Regions from separate parts of the Pseudoalteromonas issachenkonii genome, predicted to be linked through region 3. Evidence: predicted binding sites of a transcription regulator. Region 3 holds the regulator's gene; each other region holds the start of a gene.
What was found. The regulator MetJ, encoded in region 3, represses methionine synthesis genes. The targets are predictions, from matches to a motif close to TAGACGTCTAGACGTCTA.
Positions count from the first base shown of each region.

Region 1: the regulator MetJ is predicted to act here: its motif matches at 2,256-2,273, upstream of PISS_RS04325 (homoserine O-succinyltransferase).
Region 2: the regulator MetJ is predicted to act here: its motif matches at 2,323-2,340, upstream of PISS_RS12210 (methylenetetrahydrofolate reductase).

Region 1 is NZ_CP011030.1:938,031-942,326, reverse strand. Features, by position in the region: gene metH (methionine synthase) at 1-161, opposite strand, end outside; gene PISS_RS04330 (homocysteine S-methyltransferase family protein) at 172-1,242, opposite strand; gene PISS_RS04325 (homoserine O-succinyltransferase) at 1,232-2,179, opposite strand; gene ettA (energy-dependent translational throttle protein EttA) at 2,404-4,077, shown strand; gene PISS_RS04315 (PilZ domain-containing protein) at 4,215-4,296, shown strand, end outside.
Region 2 is NZ_CP011030.1:2,627,694-2,631,989, reverse strand. Features, by position in the region: gene PISS_RS12220 (PI-PLC domain-containing protein) at 268-987, shown strand; gene PISS_RS12210 (methylenetetrahydrofolate reductase) at 1,323-2,279, opposite strand; gene PISS_RS12205 (M16 family metallopeptidase) at 2,513-4,296, shown strand, end outside.
Region 3 is NZ_CP011030.1:326,595-330,890, forward strand. Features, by position in the region: gene rpmE (50S ribosomal protein L31) at 67-282, shown strand; gene PISS_RS01495 (malic enzyme-like NAD(P)-binding protein) at 808-2,049, shown strand; gene metJ (met regulon transcriptional regulator MetJ) at 2,118-2,438, opposite strand; gene metB (cystathionine gamma-synthase) at 2,637-3,884, shown strand; gene metL (bifunctional aspartate kinase/homoserine dehydrogenase II) at 3,934-4,296, shown strand, end outside.

The DNA.
Region 1 (4,296 bases), 610 kb from region 3:
ATGTTGATATCAATAACTTGGGCGCCATTTTCTACTTGTTCGCGAGCTACATTAAGGGCTGTTTCGTAGTCTTCTTCCATGATCAAACGTTTAAACATGGCCGAGCCAGTTACGTTAGTACGCTCGCCGACATTGGTAAATACTGCAATTTGTTGGGTCATTGGCGGCTCCTTAATTTAAGTTACAGGCTTCTAGGCCTGATAAACGCATACGCACTTCAAGCTCAGGTAATTTTCGTGGTGCTGTGCCTTCAAGCCCTTTGGCAAAGGCACGAATGTGCGCAGGCGTAGTGCCGCAGCAACCGCCAACAATATTAATAAAGCCCGATTTACCCCAATCTATGATCTCTTTTGCCATGTCGTCTGCTTCTAAGTCGTATTCTCCAAACTCATTGGGTAAGCCCGCGTTAGGGTGAACAGAGACAAAGGTTTCGCACACGCGCGATAGCTCTTCAACGTATTGGCGCAGTAAATCTGGCCCAAGGGCGCAATTTAAGCCAATTGAAAGCGGCTTAATATGGCGAATAGAGTTATAAAATGCTTCGGTGGTTTGCCCTGAAAGCGTACGGCCTGAGGCATCGGTAATAGTACCTGAAATCATCACTGGCAATGTGCGCCCTGCTTGTTCAAACGCTTCTTCTACTGCGAACGAGGCGGCTTTTGCATTAAGCGTGTCGAATATGGTTTCGATTAAAATAATATCTACACCGCCCTCCATAAGCGCAAGGGTTGACTCAACATACGCAGTCACTAACTTATCAAAGGTGATATTACGATAGCCGGGGTCGTTTACATCCGGCGATAACGAACAGGTTTTAGACGTTGGCCCTAACACACCGGCTACATAGCGCGGTTTTTCTGGGGTTTTGGCGCTAAATTCATCACATGAAGCGCGGGCTAACTTAGCCGACTCTAAATTGACTTCACGGCTTATACTCGCCATGTCGTAATCTTCCATCGAAATGGTGGTAGAGTTAAAGGTGTTAGTTTCGATAATATCGGCACCAGCGGCTAAAAAGCTACGGTGTATTTGAGTTATTATTTCTGGCTTGGTTAGGCTTAATAAATCGTTGTTGCCTTTAATAAGCACGTGCCAATCTTTAAAACGTTCACCACGGTAGTCTTGCTCTTCAAGCTTATGCGCTTGGATCATGGTTCCCATTGCACCATCTAAAATTAAAATGCGCTGTTTGAGCGCAGCGCTCAGCTCTTGATGCTTATTGTTTTGAGGATTATTCGGCATAGTTGTTAGTCCTTACGTCTTGGCTAACTAAGTTAATATCATAGGGTGTGGTTTGGTAAACGTAATAATTTAACCAGTTTGAAAACAGCAAAAACGCGTGGCTTTGCCATGTTTTAGACGGTTGCTTGCTGGCATCGTCATCAGGAAAATAGTTTTCGGGCTTTGGCGCATCAGGGCTTTTTTGTAAATCGCGCTCATATTCGGCTTTTAAACTGTCGGCATCGTATTCTGGGTGGCCGGTAATAAACACTTGGCTGCCCGATTTATTTTTAAGTAAATAAGCCCCGACTCGTTCAGAGCCCGCTAATACCACCAGCTCTTCACAGGCGTTTATTTTATTTATATCTATGTGGCCATAGCGTGAGTGCGGCACTAAAAAGGTATCGTCAAAGCCGCGGGTAAGTGCACCATGGGCAAAGTAGCATTGATGGGTAAACACCCCACACAGTTTATTTTCTTTTAAATCGCGCTTTAAATTATAACGGTGATATAAAGCCGCGTGGGCAGCCCAGCACGAAAACAAGGTAGAGGTTACATGCTGCTCGGCCCAATCAATAATCACTTTGAATTCTTCCCAATACGCCACCTCTTCATACTCTAAATGTGCGAGCGGCGCACCGGTAATTAATAGTGCATCGTAATTATTGTTTTTCACTTCTGAAAAGTAACGATAAAAGGTATCTAAGTGTTGCTCTGAGTTACTACTGCTACGATGCGTGTCAAGGCGCAGTAGCTCTACATTTACTTGCAGCGGAGAATTAGCCAACAAGCGAATAAACTGAACTTCGGTTTCTACTTTATTAGGCATAAGATTAAGAATAGCCAAACGCATAGGGCGTATTTCTTGCGTTTTTGCACGTGTTTTTGGCATTACAAACACGTTTTCATGACGTAAACGTGCAATAGCTGGCAATTCGTCTTCTACTGTAATTGGCATTCTTAAAGCTCCTGCTCATAAAAACCGAGAATTAATACGCTCTCATTATGAACAGAATGTGAAAAATATCAACCTCTAGATGTATAGATGTCTAAATGAAATTTATTCACGCGTTTTGTACAAATTGAATATGTACTTTAAAACAGCCCCATTCGTTGACTGTTTCACCTGTGAGCCACTACAATACAGCATTGAAATTTTTATTATTATTGAAGGCTTCTTCCATGGTTTTACCTGATAAGTTTATATTCTCGATGAGTCGAGTATCTAAGGTTGTGCCACCAAAACGCACTATCTTAAAAGATATTTCGTTGCATTTTTTCCCAGGCGCAAAAATTGGTGTGCTAGGTCTAAATGGTTCTGGTAAATCATCATTACTACGCATTATGGCAGGTGTTGATGAAGATTTTGAAGGTGAAGCTCGCCCTCAACCAGGCACTAAAATTGGTTACTTGCCGCAAGAGCCTGTTTTGGACGAAAGCAAAACAGTTCGTGAAATTGTTGAAGAAGCTGTGGGTGAAGTAAAACATGCCCTTAACCGCCTTGACGAAGTTTATAACGAATACGCAATGGAAGGTGCTGACTTTGACGCACTGGCAAAAGAGCAAGGTGAATTAGAAGCGATTATTCAAGCGCATGATGGTCATAATATCGATAACGTATTAGAGCGTGCTGCCGATGCACTGCGTTTACCTGAGTGGGATGCTAAAATTGAGCACCTATCGGGTGGTGAGCGTCGTCGTGTTGCTATTTGTCGTTTGTTACTTGAAAAACCAGACATGCTTATTCTCGATGAGCCAACTAACCACTTAGATGCTGAGTCGGTTGCCTGGTTAGAGCGCTTCTTACATGACTACGAAGGCACCGTTGTGGCAGTAACGCATGACCGTTACTTCCTTGATAATGTTGCTGGCTGGATTTTAGAGCTTGACCGTGGTGAAGGTATTCCATGGGAAGGTAACTACTCGTCTTGGCTTGAGCAAAAAGATGCCCGCTTACAGCAAGAGCAAAAATCTGAAAAAGCACGTCAAAAATCAATTGCACAAGAACTTGAGTGGGTGCGTTCAAACCCTAAAGGTCGTCAAGCTAAGTCAAAAGCACGTATGGCACAGTTTAGCGAGCTACAACAGTCTGATTACCAAAAACGTAACGAAACCAACGAGCTGTTTATTCCACCTGGCCCACGTTTAGGTGACCAAGTATTAGAAGTAAACAACTTACGTAAAAGCTTTGGCGACCGTGTTTTAATTGATGATTTAAGCTTTAGCATGCCTAAAGGCGCTATTGTGGGTATTATTGGTGCCAATGGTGCAGGTAAATCAACGCTATTCAAAATGCTAAGCGGTGAAGAGCAGCCAGATAGCGGTAATATCAGCATTGGTGAAACAGTAGAACTGGCAACTGTTGATCAGTTCCGTGGCAACATGGACGAAAGCAAAACGGTATTCCAAGAAATCTCTGATGGCCAAGATGTACTAAAAATTGGTAACTTTGAGTTCCCAAGCCGTGCTTATGTTAGCCGTTTTAACTTTAAAGGTAACGATCAACAAAAGTTTGTTAAAGACCTTTCAGGTGGTGAGCGCAACCGTTTACACCTAGCTAAGCTGTTAAAAGCAGGCGGCAACGTAGTACTACTGGATGAGCCAACCAATGACTTGGACGTTGAAACATTACGTGCCCTTGAGAATGCTATTTTGGAATTCCCTGGTTGTGTCATGTGTATCTCGCATGACCGTTGGTTCCTTGACCGTATTGCTACACACATTTTAGATTACCGTGACGAAGGCCAAATTAACTTCTTTGATGGTAACTACACTGAGTACGAAGAGTGGCTTAAAAAGACCCTTGGCGCAGAAGCTGCACAGCCTAAGCGTATTAAGTACAAAAAAATTGGCTAATAGCCACAGTGAATAAGTTAAAAGCCCTGCATTTTATGCGGGGCTTTTTTATGCGAGCTATTTTTATCTTTGAGCAAATTGGCGTGTTGAGCATTACCAGCTATGCTTATTATAAATAACAACTTTATAAGATTATTATGCAAAACCGTCGGCAATTTTCTCGTATTATGTTCTCTACAGCAGCGCAATTGGAAACGGCTAGCTCCCAGTATGCATGTA
Region 2 (4,296 bases), 1.1 Mb from region 3:
CGGGTATGAGCGAGGAGCGGACACTGAAAAGTTAAATTTATTATTACTTCTTTGAGTAAGAGCCTAATTCTGTTCGATAACATTATTAAACGCCGCTTTGGGGAAAAATAACATGCTTAATATCTCGCTATTTTAATTACTTGTTTACAAAGGAAATTATTGGTGAAATTATCGGGGTATGTAATATACGCCGTTTTGGTGTGTTATAAACCACCAAAACGGTGTTCAATAAGCTGTTAGCCATTAATTCATACGTACGGAGTTTATATGCTTACCCATTCCTTCGAAGACCTGACTCAAACGTTTAGAGTTCTGCTTGAATCGAATCAAAGATTAAAACAATTAATTGATATTGATAGAGCAGAAGCCGTGGGTACTGTGGAAACTGCAATTAACGCAAAATTAAATGCATTCCATAATTTATATGATTTGATGGCGCAAGAATTAGGAAAGCCAGTAGATTGGTATTCAGTCCCTGAACTTTGCATAATTCTGGCAATTCGCAATGCTCGCCACCATAACAAAGCAAACAGAATTAGAAGTTTATGGAACTACCATAATCAAGTTTGTGAAAAGCCTACAAACAAAAAGAAGTATCTATACGTAAATTCTGTTGTACCTGAAGAGGAAGAAGGTGGAGGGTACTTTGATATACCTCTATCTTGGTCTGATTTAGACGATTTGTTAACTTTGCCACGAAATGAATCAAGATTGAGAGCTAATGCTAGAGATCTAATTCGTAACTATTTAAATGCAGATAAATTTGAAGAAGAGGCAAAATCTTTAGGTTTCAGTAAATCTCAAATATTTTTCAACTTTGTGCCTTTGTCTCTGAATGCAGGAATTGCATTGCACCCATTTGTGAAAGAGCATGTGACACCTGATTCAGTAGAGTCTGAATTTTTTTTACAGCACTTTGAAAATACAGCCTCAGCACTGACTAAAGAACACGACTATCAAGAGTTCACATTTTCACTACCAGAGTAAATGGCTAACAAGAGTCTAAGGTTACGACAGTCCGCAAATGGCACAAAGCAGTCACTGGTAACGTTAACGCGGTAAGTTGGACTGTTTCTGGTAAATTCATCATTTTTGTCGGATGGCGTGGCTTCGCCACTTATCCGACCTACGTCAAAATGTAGGTTGGTTAAGCCGAAGGCGCCACCCAACAGGCTTTCTGACAGATCAAGTTAGTACTTATTAAAATAAACGAAGCTAACTACTTGAACTGGCTTGTTCTATGTTGCTTATTATTGTTGCCCGAACCCCGAACCCCGAACCCCGAACCCCGAACCCCGAACCCCGAACCCAGAACCCCGCAATTAAGCTATTAGTTTCTCCGCAAGGTTGAGTTCCATTGTTGCTTTTAATAAACGGTATAAGTTAATAGACGCGTCTATTTCTTCTTTACGGTTGGTTAAGCTTTCAATATTTAAGCCTAGCGGTACACCTAAGTGGGCACAGCTTTTTAAAATTGAGTCGAGGTTTTCGCGACAAATACGCACTGATTCGCTTAGTGTATTTTCCGAATCAAGCATGCGCCATTTAGTTGCCTCTGGCACTGAGATACCTAGCCATTGCATAAACTCCAAGGTTTTTTCACCACCACAAGGCGTAAAGGTTAATATAATCCTATTAGGTGTCAGGCCTTGTGCTTTGCATGTGCGCGCATAACTAGTTATTAAATCTATGGTTGCTTGTGCATTGTAAACGGCTTGAGAGATAAAAAACTGGCATCCTTGTGCCGTTTTTTCTATTAAGCGTTGGTGCTCGTTGCGCTTATTGGCATGGCGCTCAGCAATGGTTACGCCACCTAAAAAGAAGTCTTCAGACTGCTCTGCCAGTGTTTTGTAGGCATTCGGTAAGCTCAGCTTTATATCACCCGCTGATGATGGGCTGCCCACTAACACCACGTTTTTTAAATCGTAGTCATTTTTGGTTTCATCTAACCACGTTTTAAACTCACTCACACCGCGCTGAGCTACACTTTTATAAGTAATGACATCAAGATCAGATAAGCCTCGTAAGAGTTGACTGTACTCGCGCGGATCAACTGTTTGCTTAAATGCAAATGGACGCGCTTGCTCTGTACGACTGCTTTCATCTTGAATGTCATAAATAATTACGCCGTCATACTCAATTTCGTGTAAACGGCCTAATAACTTTTCGGCAATGACTTTTAATTGCGCTTTATCAGTCCCAATTTTTGGCGGTGTTGTGCCAATTAGGTAAACACCTTGGTTGGTGTCCTGTATTTTTTCTTGAAGTGATAAAGCCATAATCCTCATTCCAGCTTAATTTGTGATGATGGATTTAATATAGCAGCCATTTAGACGTCTAGATAGATTTATTTGTTGAAAGTTTCTCAACTAACGTGAATTATTTTCATAGTTAATAACTGACACAGTTGTTTACATAATTAATAGGCTTAGGGCTCTTATATTTAATTACTTTACGGCATACTTAGTTTGGTAAATGTTTTAAAAATTGCTCAATTTAAAAAGGGATAACAATGAAATTTAAATTATTGGCAAGTAGCCTAGCGGTATCGCTGGCCTTAACAGGTTGTGCTATGCAGCAAAACCAAAACACGCAAACAGCAGCTCAACAAGAACAAGTTAATAAAGCAGATGAGCGTGTTTTTTCACAAGATTACCTAATAGAAGAGCTAGATAACGGCCTACGTGTGATGGTAGTTAAAACCGATTACCCAGATGTAGTATCGCTACAAATACCTGTATCTGTTGGCTCGCGAAATGAAGTGGAAGCGGGTAAAACTGGTTTTGCTCACTTTTTTGAACACATGATGTTTAAAGGCTCTGAAAAGTTTCCGCAAGATGTGTATTCAGATATTCTAAAAAATTCAGGGGTTGATAACCGCGCCTACACAACTAACGATTACACTAACTACCACTTAAATTTTTCAAAACAGCATCTTGATAAAGTACTTGAGATTGAAGCTGATATTTTTCAAAACTTAAGCTACACCGAAGAACAATTTAGAACCGAAGCGCTTACCGTTAAAGGCGAGTACTTAAAAAATAACGCCAGTCCAATTCGTAAATTATTAAGTGCGGTACGCCAAGAAGCGTTCGATAAACATACCTATAAACACACTACTATGGGCTTTTTTGAAGACATTGAAGCCATGCCTGATCAAATGGCCTACGGTAAAGAGTTCTTTGCTAAGTTTTATAAGCCTGAATATGTATCGCTTGTGATTGTTGGTGATGTTGATCCAAAAGAGACCATGGCGATGGTTAAAAAGCATTGGGGTAACTGGCAAAAAGGCGACTATGTTGCTGATATTCCAAAAGAGCCAACTCAACAAGCGCCAAAATATGTGCATGAGCAAAACGAAGGACTACCTGGTCACTGGTTACTTGTGTCGTATAAAGGCGCTGCATGGGAGCCTCAGAAAAAAGACAGAGCCGCATTAGATTTACTATCGCAGCTTTATTTTTCTAGCAATTCAGATATTTACCAAGAGCTGGTAGTAGAAAAGCAAATAGCGAGTCAAATGTTTACCTATAACCCAGAGACTAAAGATCCAGGGTTACTGCATGTATTTGTAAAAGTTGAAAATGCCGATGATTTAGCCACAGTGCGTGATGCTATAAACCGTACGTATGCCAAAGCGCGTACCGAGTTGGTTGATAGCCAAAAACTCAGTGATTTAAAGTCTAATCTTAAATACAGCTTTATAAATGGTTTAGATTCATCGCAAGCAATTGCCTCTACACTTGCCAGCTATATGCATTTTGAGCGCGATCCTGAGGTAATTAATCAGCTGTATAAATCGGCAGACAATATCACTAGCGAAGATATTAGAGCCGTTGCAAATAAGTATTTTGTTGATAATGCGCGCACCACAATTACTATGTCGGCACTTGATAAAGCCCCTGGTTTTGAACAAGAAAGCGATTTAAATGCATTGGTAGCAAAATATCAGCAAGTACCGAGTAAGCCAATCTTTAAAGTACTTGATAAAACTAATAGCTCGCCGTTAATCGATATTAACTTATTATTTAATACCGGTGCGGCTGCCGATCCGCAGGGTAAAAAAGGCGTGGCAGCACTCACTGCCGCAATGCTGGCGCAAGGTGGCTCAACGTCAATGAGTTACAAAGAAATTAAAAAGGCAATGTACCCGCTGGCGGGTAGTTTTGGTTATCAAATAGATAAAGAGATGCTGTCGTTTCAAGGGCGTATTCATAAAGATAATGCTGCTCAGTGGTATGCTTTAGTGAGTGAGCAGCTTCTAAACCCAGGCTTTAGAGAAGATGACTTTAAACG
Region 3 (4,296 bases):
GTTTTAACGACGTATGGTGCCAGACTTCGGGTTTGGAGAGCGATGCGGCCTTAACTAGAGGTTCCTATGAAAGAAGGTATTCACCCTAAGTACGAAGTAATTTCTGCAACTTGTTCATGCGGAAACAAATTCGAAACTCGTTCTACTCTGTGTAAAGACATTCACTTAGACGTATGTTCTGCGTGTCACCCGTTTTACACTGGTAAGCAAAAGATTTTAGACACTGGCGGCCGTGTTGATCGCTTCAACAAGCGCTTCGGTGCACTTAGCAGCAAAAAATAATTTTTTGTTTCTATGTAAAAAAAGCACCTTAGGGTGCTTTTTTTGTGGCCAAAATTTACTTTCCTACCTGCTTTATTAGCAATTTTGTATTTATTTTTTTTTGCATAACTATTTCCTGTTCTTATTCTGAGTATGCATAAACATTTGCAGACAAAACAGCCAATATTCTCTATATTTTTATTTGTTAAACTTTAAAGATGGTACTCAAATGCAGGTAACGTGAGGTTATTTGTGTTTAAAGTTAAATAAAATTCGGTATTTCACTATTTTAATTTAAGACTAAAAAATACGCTTTATAAAAATAGAACAAGGGCAAAAAGTACCTGTGTTTTTCATTTTTATGACGAATTTATATTTTAAAAATGTCAGGATAATCTAGGGAAGTTGCTGATAAATCACTTAAAATTAACAGTTCTAGCATATAACAGGATAGACCTGATATTGCTTGGAATTTAAAAATAATAAAGGTATCGTAGATTAAAACTACCTCTCACTTTAACTTAAATTGCAGGATATAATCGCGTTATGTCAGATTTTCGTGAACAAGCACTACATTACCATGCCCATCCCGTTCCAGGTAAAATCAGTATTGAGCTGACCAAGCCCGCTGAGACGGTTAAAGACCTCGCGCTCGCATACAGCCCCGGTGTCGCAGAACCTGTTCGTGAAATTGCCGCTGATCCAGCAAATGCCTACAAATATACTGGTAAAGGAAATATGGTTGCGGTTATTACTAACGGCACCGCAATTTTAGGCTTAGGTAATTTAGGTCCACTGGCTTCAAAACCCGTTATGGAAGGTAAAGCGCTACTATTTAAGCGTTTTGCAGGGTTAGACTCTATAGATATTGAAGTTAAGCACCGTACTACCGAAGACTTTATTAACACGGTGGCTAATATTGCCGACACCTTTGGTGGAATTAATTTAGAAGATATTAAAGCGCCCGAGTGTTTTGAAATAGAAAAAGCGCTTATAGAGCGTTGTAGCATTCCTGTTTTTCATGATGATCAGCATGGTACGGCTATTGTAACGGCTGCGGGTATGCTAAACGCGCTGGAAGTACAGGGCAAAGCAATTGAAGATGCAATTATTGTATGTTTAGGTGCCGGCGCTGCAGCTGTTGCCTGTATGGAGCTTTTAATTAAATGTGGCGCGTTGCGTGAACATATTTATATGTTAGATCGCAAAGGAGTTATTCATACGCGTCGTGATGACTTGAATGAATATAAGCAATTATTTGCAAACAATACCGATAAACGTACTTTACAAGATGTAATTGAAGATGCCGATGTGTTTGTGGGTGTATCGGGCCCTAATTTATTAGCCCCTGAAGATTTAAAATTAATGGCTGATAGACCCGTGGTATTTGCTTGTTCAAACCCCGATCCTGAAATCGATCCGCAATTAGCACACGCTGCACGTAACGATTTAATTATGGCTACAGGTCGCTCTGATTATCCGAATCAAGTTAATAACGTATTGTGTTTTCCGTTTATTTTCCGTGGTGCGTTAGATGTACGTGCCAGTGAAATAAACGACGAGATGAAAATTGCTGCTGTAGAAGCAATTCGCAGTATTGCTAAAGAGCCCGTGCCGACTGAAGTGCTTACTGCCGCAGGCATCGACAAATTAGAGTTTGGTGCTAAATATATTATACCAAAACCAATGGATCCACGTTTGTTACCACGTATAGCTAAAGCGGTTGCGCAGGCGGCGGTTGATTCAGGTGTGGCACAAATTGATATGCCAGAAAACTACATGACGTAATTGTTAAGTGTAAATTAGCGCAAAAAAAACCTCAGCATTTGCTGAGGTTTTTTTGTATAAAGACCCTTCTAGTCTTCATTTAAAATAGGCACTTCTAGTCCCATTTCTTGCATTATTTTCTTCACTTCTTCAGGTACTTTTTCTGCGTTATCTTTACGCAAATCATCATCATTAGGCAGCGGTTGCCCGGTAAACGCATGCAAAAACGCTTCGCATAAAAGCTCGCTATTTGTTGCATGACGTAAGTTGTTTATTTGACGACGAGTACGTTCATCAGTTAATACTTTTAATACATTTAGCGGGATCGAAACGGTGATCTTCTTTACTTGTTCGGATTTTTTCCCGTGTTCTGCGTATGGGTGAATATATTCACCATTCCATTTAGCCATAAGATGTATCGTTGCCTCAGATTATAAATTGCTCACACAGCATCAAAGCGTGTAAATATGCGTGAAATTCTATCGGTTTAAAAAAGATAGTCAAATACTAGTTATTTAGCTATCTAGACATTTAAATGTTTTGACATCTTAAATTGCATGCGCTACCTTTTAGACGTCTAAACATCCAAATTAGTAAAGGTAGCGAAAATGAGTGAAAAAAATAAGGCAACAATTGCTGTTCGTAGTGGAATAGAAGCCGACAAACAGCATGGTGCGGTTGTTCCACCGCTTTATTTATCAACAACTTACTCATTTGCTGACTTTGATACAAAGCGTCAATATGATTATGGCCGCAGTGGTAACCCTAATCGTGACATTTTGGCTGAGGCGCTCACGGAGCTTGAAGGTGGCGCTAAAGGCATTATTACCGCAACAGGCATGGCAGCCGTTCACCTAACAACACAATTACTTAATAGTGACGATACGTTAGTGATCCCTCATGACTGTTATGGGGGCAGCTATCGCTTATTTACTTCGCTAGAAAAGCGCGGCTTATTAAAACTAGAAGTGGTCGATTTTACCAAAAGCGACAGTTTGACACGCATCCTTGCTATTAAACCTAAGCTGATTTGGATTGAAACACCTAGCAATCCTATTTTACGCTTAACAGATATTAAAGCGGTAACTGATACAGCTAAACAGTGTGGTGCACTGGTTGCCGCCGACAACACATTTTTATCGCCAGCATTACAAAACCCGATTAAGTTTGGCGCTGATATTGTGGTGCACTCAACCACAAAATATATCAATGGCCATTCAGACGTTGTTGGTGGCGCGGTTATCGCAGCGACTGCTGAGTTAGGTGAAGAGTTAGCGTGGTGGGCAAATAACATTGGCATCACTGGCGCGCCATTTGATAGCTATTTAACGCTCAGAGGCTTACGTACGTTAAACGTGCGTTTAAGGCAACACCAAGAAAATGCACTCGCCATTGCACAGTATTTAGAACGCTCCCAGTTTGTTGCCCAAGTTTACTACTCAGGTCTTGAATCACACCCTCAACATGCGCTAGCTAAGGCGCAGCAGCTTGGCTTTGGTGCTATGGTTAGTTTTGATATAAAAGGCGATATAAACGATGCTGCAGCGTTTTTAACGCGCTTAAATGAATTTAGCTTAGCGGAATCATTAGGTGGAGTAGAAAGTTTGATTTGTCACCCTGCGACTATGACCCACGCCGGCATGGACGCAACCGCGCGTGCAGAAGCCGGAGTAGGCGACACGCTTATTCGTATCTCGGTGGGTATTGAAGATGTAAATGATTTACTCGCTGACTTAGACAGGGTATTTAATTTGGTGCGCCCAGGGCAAGCCAATCCCGGCCTATCGGCAAAAAGTGGTGCTAGTGAATCATTTGGTTCAGCAAAGTTAAACGCGGCGCATCCGGCGTTATGGTAGTGCATACCAATCTTCAAAATACAAAACATAAATGCGAGTCGGTATTAATATGGTAAATCAGGTTCATAAATTTGGTGGTTCGAGTTTAAGCTCAGCGGATCGCTTTAAAAGTGTCGCAAATATTATTTTAACTCACGCTCAAGCTGGGGATTGTGTGGTGGTATCGGCTGCCGGTAAAACCACCGATACCTTAGTTAAACTGTGGCAAAGCTACCAACAGCAAGACACTCAAGCTATTGCTGATATTGTATTGCTATTGAGCAACCATCAAATAGCTCTAATTGAGCAATTATTAATAGCTAACGCTAAGCACCATGCGCTTGATTTACTTGAAACTGAGCTCAGTATTATTACCAAGCAGGCTAAGCAAGGGACATTAGCTGAAGCTGCGTTATTAGCACATGGTGAATTG